4 regions of the Superficieibacter sp. BNK-5 genome follow, and region 1 is predicted to be linked to each of the others. Evidence: predicted binding sites of a transcription regulator. Region 1 holds the regulator's gene; each other region holds the start of a gene.
The links. Region 1 encodes PurR, which represses purine synthesis genes. Its sites were predicted from a motif close to CANGCAAACGTTTGCNTG; they were not measured.

Region 1 (3,133 bases):
GCAGCACCGTCAGTTCCTGCCGCACGTTGGGTCGCTCTCCTGCACTGCCCTTCGGCAGCGAGAACCACAGGCTCAACATGGCGATAACCCCCAGACCCGCAGTTACAAAAAAGGACATTCGCCAGCCAATCGCTTCACCCAGCCAGGTCGCCGCCGGAACGCCGCCGATGTTAGCAATGGTGAGTCCCATAAACATGGTCGCGACGGCGCTGGCCTGTTTATGTTTTGGCACCACGCTTGCGGCAACCACTGACCCCAGACCAAAGAACGCACCGTGGTTAAGGCTGGTAACAATACGGGAAAGCATCAGGGTGGTGTAATCAGGCGCAATCGCTGAGAGCACATTGCCGAGGGTAAAAATCGCCATCAGAAAAATCAACGCGTTACGCCGGGCGCGGTGGGATAACAGTAACGTCATGATCGGCGCACCAACCATCACGCCAATCGCATAGGCGCTGATGAGCATACCGGCGGTTGGAATAGAAACATCCACCCCTCTGGCAATCGTGGGCAATAACCCCATCGGAGAAAACTCAGTGGTGCCGATACCAAACGCACCGATAGCCAGCGCCAGCAGGGGAAAATTAACTTTCATGAACAGACTCCGTTTTGGCCGCCATCACCATGACACGACGCAAAGAAGCCAAAAGCATGACATTAATCACAAAAAAACAAAAGTGAGGCAAAATGCAAAAGCGTTTTGCTGATAAGTGCAAAATCGGAGAAGGGGCTGAGGGAGAAGGCTCTCCCCCGGATAACTCAATGTAATACGGCAACCAACGCGCTGGCGACGATCAAACCCAGCACAATAATGGTCGTTACCAGAGAAAACTTAAGATCGGCACTCATCAATTTTTACTCCTTGTTATGACCCTGCGAAAAGTGAGCCTGTTCATTTTTACACACTTAAGGACGAAAATCTTGCAGGATTTAGATTGATATACATTTTTTCTCTTTCCCTTTTCATCAGGATCGGCCAAAATTCCACGCTTAATTATAAGCGTACCAGCCATTGACCCCCACCTGACGTTCTGTGTCGTTTTCCCGACCTAAAGCAATGCTCACAAAATTGCGCCAGGGGTGTGTGAAGGCAAACGTTTACCCTCCCATTTGCAGGCGTTCAGGCCAGGGTCCGGAGTAAGATGTAATGGCAACAATTAAAGATGTCGCGAAACGCGCAAACGTTTCCACTACAACTGTGTCACACGTTATCAACAAAACCCGTTTTGTTGCTGAAGATACGCGTAATGCAGTGTGGGCGGCAATAAAGGAACTTCACTATTCTCCCAGCGCGGTTGCGCGCAGCCTGAAGGTTAATCATACCAAGTCGATTGGCCTGCTGGCGACCAGCAGCGAAGCGGCCTATTTTGCCGAAATTATTGAAGCGGTTGAAAAAAGCTGCTTCAAGAAAGGCTATACCCTGATCCTCGGCAACGCATGGAACGATATTGAAAAACAGCGCGCCTATTTGTCGATGATGGCGCAAAAACGCGTCGATGGCCTGCTGGTCATGTGCTCTGAATATCCCGAATCGCTATTAAGCATGCTCGAAGAGTATCGTCACATTCCGATGGTGGTGATGGACTGGGGCGAATCAAAAGCGGACTTTACCGACTCGGTGATTGATAATGCCTTTAAAGGTGGCTATATGGCCGGGCGTTATCTGATCGAACGCGGCCATCGTGATATCGGTATTATTCCAGGCCCGCTGGAGCGTAATACCGGTGCCGGACGTCTGGCCGGGTTTATGAAAGCGATGGACGAAATCCAGGTGAAGATCCCCGAGCAGTGGATCGTGCAGGGTGATTTCGAACCGGAATCCGGCTATCAGGCGATGCAACAGATCCTTAATCAGTCCCCTCGCCCGACCGCCGTCTTCTGCGGGGGCGATATCATGGCGATGGGGGCATTATGTGCCGCCGACGAGATGGGCCTGCGCGTGCCGCAGGATATTTCAGTGATTGGCTACGATAACGTGCGCAACGCGCGTTTCTTTACGCCGGCGCTGACGACCATTCACCAGCCGAAAGATTCCCTCGGCGAAGCCGCGTTTAATACCCTGCTGGATCGCATTGTGAATAAGCGCGTTGAATCAAAATCCATTGAGGTTCACCCTCGCCTGATTGAACGCCGCTCGGTAGCCGACGGTCCGTTCGTCGACTACCGCCGTTAAGTTAACCTGCGGGAGCCGTTTCTTCCGGGTCCCGCAGCCACTCTTTATTCAGCGTTTCGCTATCCCCCAAATACTCCAGCAGCCATCCTAACGCAGGCGAGATATCGCTCTGCTGCCAGGTTAAGCAGCAGGCCGCATCAGGAAACGGGTTCTCAAGGACCAGCGCTGTCCAGTCGCCTGAATCGGTCCATGGCCGGGCAAAATGTGAAGGCACCATCGCCGCACACAGACCCGCCGAGATGCAGGTCGCTGATGACTCCCAGTCTGGCACCACGACCCGCTTTTGATTGTCCAGCAGCCAGGTCGTGCGTTTTGGCAACGAGCGCGAGGTATCTTCACGAACCAGGGAAGGCCAGTTGCGTAATTCATCGTCGCTTAACGGCCCCGGCTGTTTGGCCAGGGGATGATCGCAGGCGACAACGCAATTCCAGCTCAGCATCCCCATATCCCGGAACGCGTAGCGCCCCCCGACCGGGATGGCCTGGGTTGCGCCGATAGCCAGTTCAACCCGCCCATCGGCCAGCGCATCCCACACGCCGTTAAACACTTCCTGAAAAACAATCAGCTCGACATCAGGAAAATGGCGGTAGAAATCGACAATCATTTGCCGGGTACGCTCGGGCCTGACGATGTTATCAACGGCAATGGGAAGCTGGCTGCGCCAGCCATTCGCGATTTGCTGGCACTGCTGACGGGTGATCAGCATTTTTTTGATAACAGTGCGTCCTTCTTTCAAAAACCAGCTGCCCGCAGGGGTTAACTCCACATCGCGATGCCGCCGCTCAAACAGCGGCACACCCAGCCACTCTTCCATCTGACGCACGGTGTAACTGATTGCTGACGGGACACGATGCAACTCCTGCGCCGCTGCGCTAAAGCTGCCGTTGCGGGCAACCGCATCAATCACTTCGAGGGAATATTCTGACCACATTTTCTGCCTGCAAATTTTTTGACGTCACT
Region 2 (3,133 bases), 1.1 Mb from region 1:
CAGATCTGCACTTATGTACCGAAGAACCGGCGATCACCGCCGGTTTTCTGCGTTTTTTAGCGGGTGATGCCCGCCAGGCCGACGCGCTCTATATTCTCGGCGACCTGTTTGAGGCGTGGATTGGCGATGACGACCCGGTGCCGCTGCACCGCGAAATTGCCGCGGCGATTAAATCACTGGTCGATGCCGGCGTGCCCTGCTATTTCATCCACGGCAACCGCGATTTTCTGCTCGGCAAGCGCTTTGCCCGCGAAAGCGGCATGATCCTGCTGGCGGAAGAAAAAGTCCTCGATCTCTATGGCCGCAGGGTGTTGATCCTGCACGGCGACACGCTGTGTACCGACGACACGGGCTATCTGGCGTTTCGGGCCAAAGTTCACCAGCCCTGGCTGCAAAAATTGTTTCTGGCCCTTCCTCTGTTTGTGCGCCAGCGTATCGCCGCGAAAATGCGCGCCAACAGCAAGGCGGCAAACTCCACCAAATCGCTGGAGATCATGGACGTTAACCCGCAGGCGGTGGTCAATGCGATGGAACGCCATCGCGTACAGTGGCTGATCCACGGTCATACGCATCGCCCCGCTGTTCATCAACTTACAGCGAATGATGAGCCTGCGTGTCGCGTGGTGTTAGGTGCCTGGCACAGTGAAGGATCGATGGTAAAAGTGACGCCGGAGGGCGTTGAGTTAATCCACTTCCCTTTTAGCTAATCTCGCTTTTAAAATCGGCTTATTACGATGCAATAGAAAAAATCGCTCTCTATTATCGCTTTCGCTCGTCGTATGAAAAGCGTATGCTTTTTCTTATTGCATAAGGAGGTGCGATCGTGCGAGAGAATTCAGCGTTTACACTCGGTTATCTTATTTGCGCTATTTTTGTTTTTGTCGTTTTTATTGCCGCCAATTATTATCCTGTTTACGCCTACTATGGCTCATCGTTTTATCTACTTGTCTTGTTCAGCTACCTTTTAAACATTGTTTTTATCACATCGCTCGTTGCGGTAGCAGCGATGCCCCGCTTTCGCAAAACCTCCTTTGTGGTACTCCTGATCGCAGGTATTGTGATGTTGCCTTTTAGCACGCTAATGCTTTACGGACTCATGCGCAGAAACGCGCAGCTGCGTTTCCGTAACCTGACGGAATGGAAAGGTTCATTCAGCAGCCCGGAAGTCGCCGTCCTGTGTCGTTACGCCACGAAAAAACCGTTGATCGTTGGTGGCACCCTTTTCAGTTTTGGCCTGGTCAATTTTTTTACGCCCACCAGTATTCTCGGCCCTTTTGCGGCATCCGTCGGCTTTATTATTTTGATGAATATGATACGTTTGCGTAATAAAATATCGATTGGGTTTTATGCCGGGAAACTCATCATCACTCCCACGTTCTTTTCCGATACCTATATTATACCGCTCGCCGATAGCCTTTACCTTAATGACTCTTTCTCTCTCGAAAACTGTCAATTTCGGGTTTTGCACAATAAACGGCTTGAGATTATCTTTAAAAATGACTCAATAATTATTGAACGGGGAAATGAAATAAATGAAGAAGATTTTCTTTTAGCCATAGCGGCGATGAGTAACAAAGCAGGAATAGCCGATTTAAGCGATACGGTATACCCGCCTGAAGTAGGCTGACATCCATAACGATGCGCCTTGCCATCACGACGCAACCGTTTTCCTTGCCGTTTTTCCATGCTATTCTTTGTGGCCTTAGCAGTCTGTGCAGCACACCCACAGGAGTTTTCAGACGCATGTCTTCCCGCAATAACCCGGCGCGTGTCGCCATCGTGATGGGGTCCAAAAGCGACTGGGCTACCATGCAGTTCGCCGCCGAAATTTTCGAAATGCTGAATGTCCCGCACCATGTTGAAGTCGTCTCCGCTCACCGCACCCCCGATAAGCTGTTCAGCTTTGCCGAAAGCGCAGAGAAGAACGACTATCAGGTGATTATTGCGGGCGCAGGTGGTGCGGCGCATCTACCGGGAATGATCGCGGCAAAAACGCTGGTGCCGGTGCTGGGTGTGCCGGTTCAAAGCGCGGCATTGAGCGGCGTTGATAGCCTTTACTCTATTGTTCAGATGCCGCGTGGCATTCCTGTGGGTACGCTGGCGATTGGTAAAGCGGGCGCGGCGAATGCGGCGCTGCTGGCGGCGCAAATTCTGGCGCAGCATGATGCTGAACTGCATCAGCGTCTGGTCGAGTGGCGTAAGGCGCAGACCGACGAGGTGCTGGATAATCCGGACCCCCGAGGTGCGGCATGAAACAGGTTTGTATTCTGGGCAACGGTCAGCTTGGCCGCATGCTGCGTCAGGCCGGTGAGCCGCTGGGCATCCCGGTATGGCCGGTCGGACTGGATGCCGAACCGGAAGCGGTGCCGTTTGCGCAGAGCGTGATCACCGCTGAAATCGAACGCTGGCCGGAGACGGCTTTGACGCGTGAACTGGCGCGTCATCCGGCGTTTGTGAATCGCGACGTGTTTCCGATTATTGCCGACCGCCTGACGCAAAAGCAGCTGTTCGATAAACTCGGCCTGGCGACCGCCCCGTGGCAGCTACTGGCAAATCGCGAAGAATGGCCGGAGGTTTTTGCCCGTCTCGGCGAGCTGGCAATCGTTAAGCGCCGGGTCGGCGGTTATGATGGTCGCGGGCAGTGGCGTTTACGCGCGGCAGAGACGGCACAGTTACCAGACGATTGCTACGGCGAATGCATCGTTGAGCAGGGCATTAACTTTAGCGGCGAAGTGTCGCTGGTCGGCGCGCGCGGGCATGATGGTGCCACGGTGTTTTATCCGCTGACGCATAACCTGCATCAGGACGGTATTTTGCGCACCAGCGTGGCGTTTCCGCGCGCGAATGCTGAGCAACAGGCGCAGGCGGAAACGATGCTTTCCGCCATCCTGCACGAACTGAATTATGTCGGCGTGATGGCGATGGAGTGTTTTATTACGCCGGGCGGGTTGCTGATCAATGAACTGGCCCCGCGCGTGCACAACAGCGGCCACTGGACGCAGAACGGTGCGTCTATCAGTCAGTTCGAGCTACATTTACGGGCGATTACCGATCTGCCGCTACCACAGCCGGTGATCGACAGTCCGTCGGTAATGGTGAATTTGATCGGCACCGATCTTAATTACGACTGGCT
Region 3 (3,133 bases), 800 kb from region 1:
GCGCTATACCGAGCGCGTGCGCGTACAGGGCGCTGAATTGCCGGAAGCGGCGCATACGGCCTCTTTTGCGGCGATTGAAGCGGCGCGTGGTGAAACCTCACTCACCTATTTTGAATATGGCACGCTGTCGGCGCTGTGGCTGTTTAAACAGGCGCAGCTCGACGTGGTGATCCTCGAAGTGGGACTGGGCGGACGGCTTGACGCGACCAATATGGTGGACGCGGATGTGTCGGTGGTGACCAGCATCGCGCTCGATCATACCGACTGGCTTGGCCCGGACCGTGAAAGCATCGGGCGGGAAAAGGCTGGCATTTTCCGCGCCGGTAAACCTGCTATCGTTGGTGAGCCGGATATGCCCCAGTCGATTGCCGCTGTCGCGCAAGAAAAAGGCGCGAGCCTGCGGCGTTGCGGCGTTGACTGGCATTATAATGTCAACGAACACGACTGGCGCTTTGTCGATGCACAGGGCGAACTCAACGCGCTGCCTCTGCCGCAGGTGCCGCAGCCGAATGCGGCCACCGCGCTGGCAGCGCTGCGCGCCAGTCGCCTTAAGGTCAGCGAGCAGGCGATCCGTGACGGCATTGCCAGCGCGATCCTGCCGGGCCGTTTTCAGATCATCAGCGACGCGCCGCGAGTGATCCTTGACGTGGCGCACAATCCGCATGCGGCGGCATATTTAGCCGGGCGTCTCAAAACACAAGCAAAAACCGGGCGCGTGCTGGCGGTCATTGGTATGCTGCATGATAAAGATATCGCCGGGACGCTGGCCTGCCTGACGGACATTGTAGACGGCTGGTATTGTGCGCCGTTAGAGGGGCCGCGCGGCGCATCGGCAGAGCAGTTACTGTCGCATTTACCCGACGGTGAGATCTATGCCACAGTAGGGAAGGCGTGGCATGCCGCGATGGCGAATGCACAGCCAGAAGACACCGTGCTGGTGTGTGGATCGTTCCACACGGTAGCGCATGTAATGGAAGAAATAGAGGCGGGGAGATCCGGTGGCAAGTAAGTTTCAGAACCGTTTAGTGGGCACTATTGTGCTGGTCGCGCTGGGCGTTATCGTCCTGCCCGGCCTGCTCGACGGCCAGAAAAAACATTATCAGGATGAGTTTGCCGCAATCCCGCTGGTGCCGAAAGCGGGCGATCGCGACGAACCTGATATGCTGCCTGCCGCAACGCAGGCGCTACCTGCTCAGCCGCCAGAAGGCGCGGCAGAAGAGGTGAGGGCGGGCGATGCTGCGGCGCCGACGCTGGACCCGTCGCGTCTGGCGGCGAACAACGGTGCAGATATAGACCAGATCCCGGTCCAGCCCGATCCGCCAAAACCGAAACCGGCTGACAAACCACAGCCAAAACCGTCGCGTGACAAAACCAGCGAACAACTGGCCGCGGCCAGCGAAACGCCGCCTGCGAAGCCGGTCGCAGAGGATAAACCTGCGCCAACCGGAAAAGCGTATGTGGTGCAACTGGGCGCATTGAAGAACGCGGACAAAGTCAGCGAGATCGTCAGCAAACTTCGCGGCGCGGGGTATCGGGTTTATACATCGCCTTCGACGCCGGTACAGGGTAAAATCACCCGCATCCTGGTGGGGCCTGACGCGTCGAAAGATAAGCTTAAAGGCTCGCTGGGTGAGCTGAATCAGTTATCGGGTTTGAACGGCGTAGTGATGAACTACAGCGTGAACTAGGGCGGAGGGCTTTGCCCCTCGTACCCCAAAATGGCGATGGCGTTGATTATTTTTTCAGCGCCATTTTTATTTGACCAGGGACGGGAAATCCCTACGCAAACGTTTTCTTTTTCTGTTAGAATGCGCCCCAACTGGATGACAGGGCGTAACATCTTGGGACATATATGGTCTGGATTGATTACGCCATTATCGCGGTACTGGGCTTTTCTTGCTTAGTGAGCCTTATCCGCGGCTTTGTTCGTGAAGCATTATCGCTGGTGACATGGGGCTGCGCCTTTTATGTTGCCAGCCATTACTACACGGAACTGTCTGTCTGGTTTACGGGCTTTGAAGATGAACGGGTTCGAAATGGGATTGCTATTGCGGCGCTGTTTATTGCGACGCTCATCGTAGGTGCCATCGTGAACTACGTGATAGGTCAACTGGTGGAGAAGACCGGGCTATCGGGTACAGACAGGGTATTGGGGATCTGCTTCGGCGCGTTGCGTGGAGTATTGATTATCGCCGCTATTTTGTTCTTTCTCGACACGTTCACCGGGATGGCGAAGAGCGATGACTGGCAGCACTCGCAGTTTATTCCTTATTTTTCCCCTGTCATCAGATGGTTTTTCGAATACCTCCAAAGCTCGTCAAGTTTCTTGCCCAAAGTATAAGCTTTGGGTTGTAGCTTAACGAGGAAAAGACGTATGTGCGGTATTGTCGGTATCGCCGGTGTTATGCCGGTCAACCAGTCTATTTATGACGCGTTAACGGTGCTTCAGCACCGTGGGCAGGATGCCGCAGGCATCATCACCATTGATGCGAATAACGGCTTTCGTTTGCGTAAAGCTAATGGTCTGGTGAGCGATGTGTTCGAAGCACGTCACATGCAGCGTATGCAGGGCAATATGGGTATCGGCCACGTTCGCTACCCGACTGCTGGCAGCTCCAGCGCCTCTGAAGCGCAGCCTTTCTACGTTAACTCTCCCTATGGTATTACGCTTGCTCACAACGGCAATCTGACCAACGCGCACGAACTGCGTAAAAAGCTGTTCGAAGAGAAGCGTCGTCACATTAACACCACCTCTGACTCTGAAGTTCTGCTCAACGTATTTGCCAGTGAGCTGGATAACTTCCGCCACTATCCGCTGGAAGCAGACAACATTTTTGCTGCTATTGCCGCCACCAACCGCCTGATTCGCGGTGCTTACGCCTGTGTGGCAATGATCATCGGTCACGGTATGGTTGCCTTCCGCGATCCAAACGGCATTCGTCCGCTGGTGTTGGGCAAGCGTGAAATTGGCGATGGCCGCACCGAATACATGGTTGCCTCTGAAAGCGTGGCGCTGGATACCCTCGGCTTTGAATTCCTGCGCGACGTCGCGCCGGGCGAAGCGGTCTATATCACCGAAAAAGGGCAGCTCTTTACCCGCCAGTGCGCCGACCATCCGGTGAGCAATCCGTGC
Region 4 (3,133 bases), 510 kb from region 1:
TTGAGTGAATGTACAACATTAATCTGGGTGATATTAATGCCTGCGATACTCATTTTCCTGGTAGTCGCCGGATTCAATTTTAGCGATACCTGCTTCTAAGATTGAAATAAACTGACGCGCTACGTCAGTTGTCAGCCACAGTGTCTGACCAATTTCCGTATCATCGGTCTCGGGCTGATTGGGGGTCTGGTAATGTAAACGCAGCATCAGCGCATCGTAGCTATCCACGGTGCTGATGTCCCATCCAACAAGGGGATGGGTCTGGATGACTTCATTATTTTTTTCCATCATGACCCCTTTGTAAGCGTGAAATAACGATACCTGCTGGGTTCAATGCGTGTTTTTTTTGAAGCAACTTAAGTATATCAATAAAAAGATAAAATGTTCCAATAAATATATTTCCGCTGAAATGTTTTTTCATGGCGTGTCTTTTTTGAACGATTAAGCGCGGGATTGTTCTTTAATTTTTATTAAGTATTACGATCAATAAGAAAGTGACTAAAAAATCAGCAGGAAAAAGATGAAAAAAAGCCGGGGCGACCCGGCAAACATGCACAATGAGGGAGCAAAAATTAATCGGTAATGAACCAGTCGTCAGCGCTTTCCCAAGTCTCCTGGAGAATTTCACTGATGCGATCTTTGTCTTCTTTAAGCCCACCAAACACGGAGAGATTATTGGCAGCAGCATAACGCACGCTGACGTTACCGTCACAGTCAGGAAAATGAGTGAGAACCCGCCGGGACAGTTCGCCCGCAAGAGCGTCCAGCGCACCGGGCGGTAAGGATGTGGTTCTGGCGATAGTGACTTCAATACGCATAATTGCCCCCTGTGTAATGCACTGTATATTTATACAGTTTAGCGCATTAACTTACAACAGGGGACCGCAAATTATTTTACCAGCGTCCAGCGCACGGTTTCGCCAGCGAGGAACGGAATAAGCGTATCGTCAGGCAGGGCGATAGACTCGGCCACCTGGCTCTCCTGGCGAACCAGCTCAACAAACGTGTCATTCACCGGCAATTGATAGAAGCGGGGACCATTAAGCGAGCTAAACGCTTCCAGGTGCTTCAGCGCATTCATCTCTTCAAACACGGTCGCGTAGCTGGCAAGCGCGGTAGGGGCATTGAAACAGCCCGCACAGCCACAGCTGGCTTCTTTACGATGACGCGCATGCGGGGCGGAGTCAGTGCCGAGAAAAACACGGTCAAAGCCGCTGGCGACCAGCTCACGTAGCGCCTGCTGGTGGATGTTGCGCTTGAGGATCGGCAGACAGTAAAGATGAGGCCGCACGCCGCCAACCAGCATATGATTACGGTTAAACATTAAATGCTGGGGGGTGATGGTCGCCGCCAGCCGCTCATTGCCTTCACGCACGTAATCCGCCGCGTCTTTGGTAGTGATATGCTCAAATACCACTTTCAGCCCCGGCAAGCGCTGGCGCAACGGTTCCATAACGGTCTCAATAAACCGCGCTTCACGATCAAAAATATCAATATCCGCGTGGGTGACTTCGCCATGCACCAGCAGCGGCATACCCAGCGTTTCCATCCGCTCCAGCACCGGCATAATGGCATCAATGCTGGTCACGCCGTGGCTTGAGTTGGTGGTGGCATTGGCCGGATAAAGTTTGGCGGCGGTAAAGACACCTTCATTAAAACCGCGCTCCAGTTCTGCCGGATCGAGAGAATCGGTCAGATAACAGGTCATCAGTGGCGTAAAAGTATGTCCGGCAGGGACGGCAGCCAGAATACGCTGACGGTAGGCTATCGCGGCATCTACCGTCACGACAGGCGGTGCCAGATTGGGCATGACAATCGCACGGCCATAAATTTCACTGGTATAAGGTACGACGGTTTTCAGCATTTCCCCGTCACGCAGATGAAGATGCCAGTCGTCAGGGCGGCGGATTTTAAGTACTTGCGGTTGGTCAGTCATTAGAGCGCTCCGGCGGGTATCAGGGCTGTTTTTTGCCGGGCACTAAGGATAAGCGGAAACGTTTTCGTTTGCACTCTTTTATTGTGTTACGCAAGCCTGAAGGGCACCTTGCAGGCTTGCGTCGAAGAGTAACAAAACGATTAATGGGTGAAAGGAATGACGATTTCACCCGGCTTCACTTCAATACCTTTAGCGTATTTTTTAGCCAGTGCTTCGCCTTTTCCACCATCATCTTTCAACATATAAGCGGGCTGATGATTAAAGTAGTTACGCAGTGACTGATTCAAATAAGGCAGCAGTGTTTGCACCACCGGCTGCATTTTGTCTGGCTTCACGTCAGCATTCACCACTTCCATTTCCTGCAGGTAGATTGCGCCCTGCTCTTTGTTAAAGGCGGGGAGCGCTTTCAGCTTCAGGGTAATCGTGGCTTTCTGACTGCCGAAGAGGGAGTTCATATCCAGCAACGCATCGCCACTCAGCGTGACTTTATCCGCCTCTTCACGGCCAATGGCACTGGTGAGATTGTTCAGGACAATATGTGCGTCAGCCACGCCCGGCAGACCAATGTCTTTGGAAAAATTATTCCGTTTTTGTAGCGCCTGATTAATTTCTGACTCACTGACGGTGTACTGAGTAAGCTGGTTACACCCGACAATCAGGCCGCTGACGATCAGGGCGGCGGCAACAACAATCTTCTTCATGGGTTTCCTCTGCATCATGCCTGTCATCTATCCTGACACAAGCAGCATGTACTGTCAGCACAGAAATTAACAGAGGAAAAGGCTTAAAAGTACTGGCGGACGGACGTCCGTCCGCCAGACGGTTAGGACGCTATAGAAGAGAGCAGATTAATTTGGGTCTGTTTCGCCATGTTATCGCGATAATCGGCAACCCGGGTCGGCCAGTTGATCCCGGCGACGATGGTCAGATTACGCAATAGCGGAAACAGGTGAATGTCATCTTCCGAAAGCTCACCGTTCACCGCGTTGGGCTTCACAATGTGTTTATCCAGAATGCGCAGATCGTCACTGATATTCTTAATAAGCCCGGCGGAATGGGCAAGATGATCGGCAAAGCTGCCCAACTGGGCCTCTTTTTTCTCCGTGAAAGAGCGACGCGCTTCCGGGGTGGAAAATTCATCAAACGGTGATTTCGCAAAACGCGGGATCAGCAAACGGTTAACGTAGCCATTCACTT

Region 2: the regulator PurR is predicted to act here: its motif matches at 1,656-1,673, upstream of purE (5-(carboxyamino)imidazole ribonucleotide mutase).
Region 3: the regulator PurR is predicted to act here: its motif matches at 1,781-1,798, upstream of cvpA (colicin V production protein).
Region 4: the regulator PurR is predicted to act here: its motif matches at 1,988-2,005, upstream of pyrC (dihydroorotase).

The regions. Positions count from the first base shown of each region.
Region 1 covers NZ_CP179893.1:3,830,229-3,833,361, forward strand. Annotated here, with positions in the region: gene ACMGGS_RS18305 (MFS transporter) at 1-595, opposite strand, end outside; gene ACMGGS_RS18310 (YnhF family membrane protein) at 760-849, opposite strand; gene purR (HTH-type transcriptional repressor PurR) at 1,148-2,173, shown strand; partial or broken gene punR (DNA-binding transcriptional activator PunR) at 2,178-3,104, opposite strand.
Region 2 covers NZ_CP179893.1:2,737,909-2,741,041, reverse strand. Annotated here, with positions in the region: gene lpxH (UDP-2,3-diacylglucosamine diphosphatase) at 1-707, shown strand, start outside; gene ACMGGS_RS13175 (hypothetical protein) at 824-1,627, shown strand; gene purE (5-(carboxyamino)imidazole ribonucleotide mutase) at 1,744-2,253, shown strand; gene purK (5-(carboxyamino)imidazole ribonucleotide synthase) at 2,250-3,133, shown strand, end outside.
Region 3 covers NZ_CP179893.1:4,633,093-4,636,225, reverse strand. Annotated here, with positions in the region: gene folC (bifunctional tetrahydrofolate synthase/dihydrofolate synthase) at 1-1,009, shown strand, start outside; gene dedD (cell division protein DedD) at 999-1,688, shown strand; gene cvpA (colicin V production protein) at 1,853-2,341, shown strand; gene purF (amidophosphoribosyltransferase) at 2,375-3,133, shown strand, end outside.
Region 4 covers NZ_CP179893.1:3,318,516-3,321,648, forward strand. Annotated here, with positions in the region: gene bssS (biofilm formation regulator BssS) at 34-288, opposite strand; gene dinI (DNA damage-inducible protein I) at 573-818, opposite strand; gene pyrC (dihydroorotase) at 890-1,936, opposite strand; gene ACMGGS_RS15820 (lipoprotein) at 2,077-2,637, opposite strand; gene grxB (glutaredoxin 2) at 2,760-3,133, opposite strand, start outside.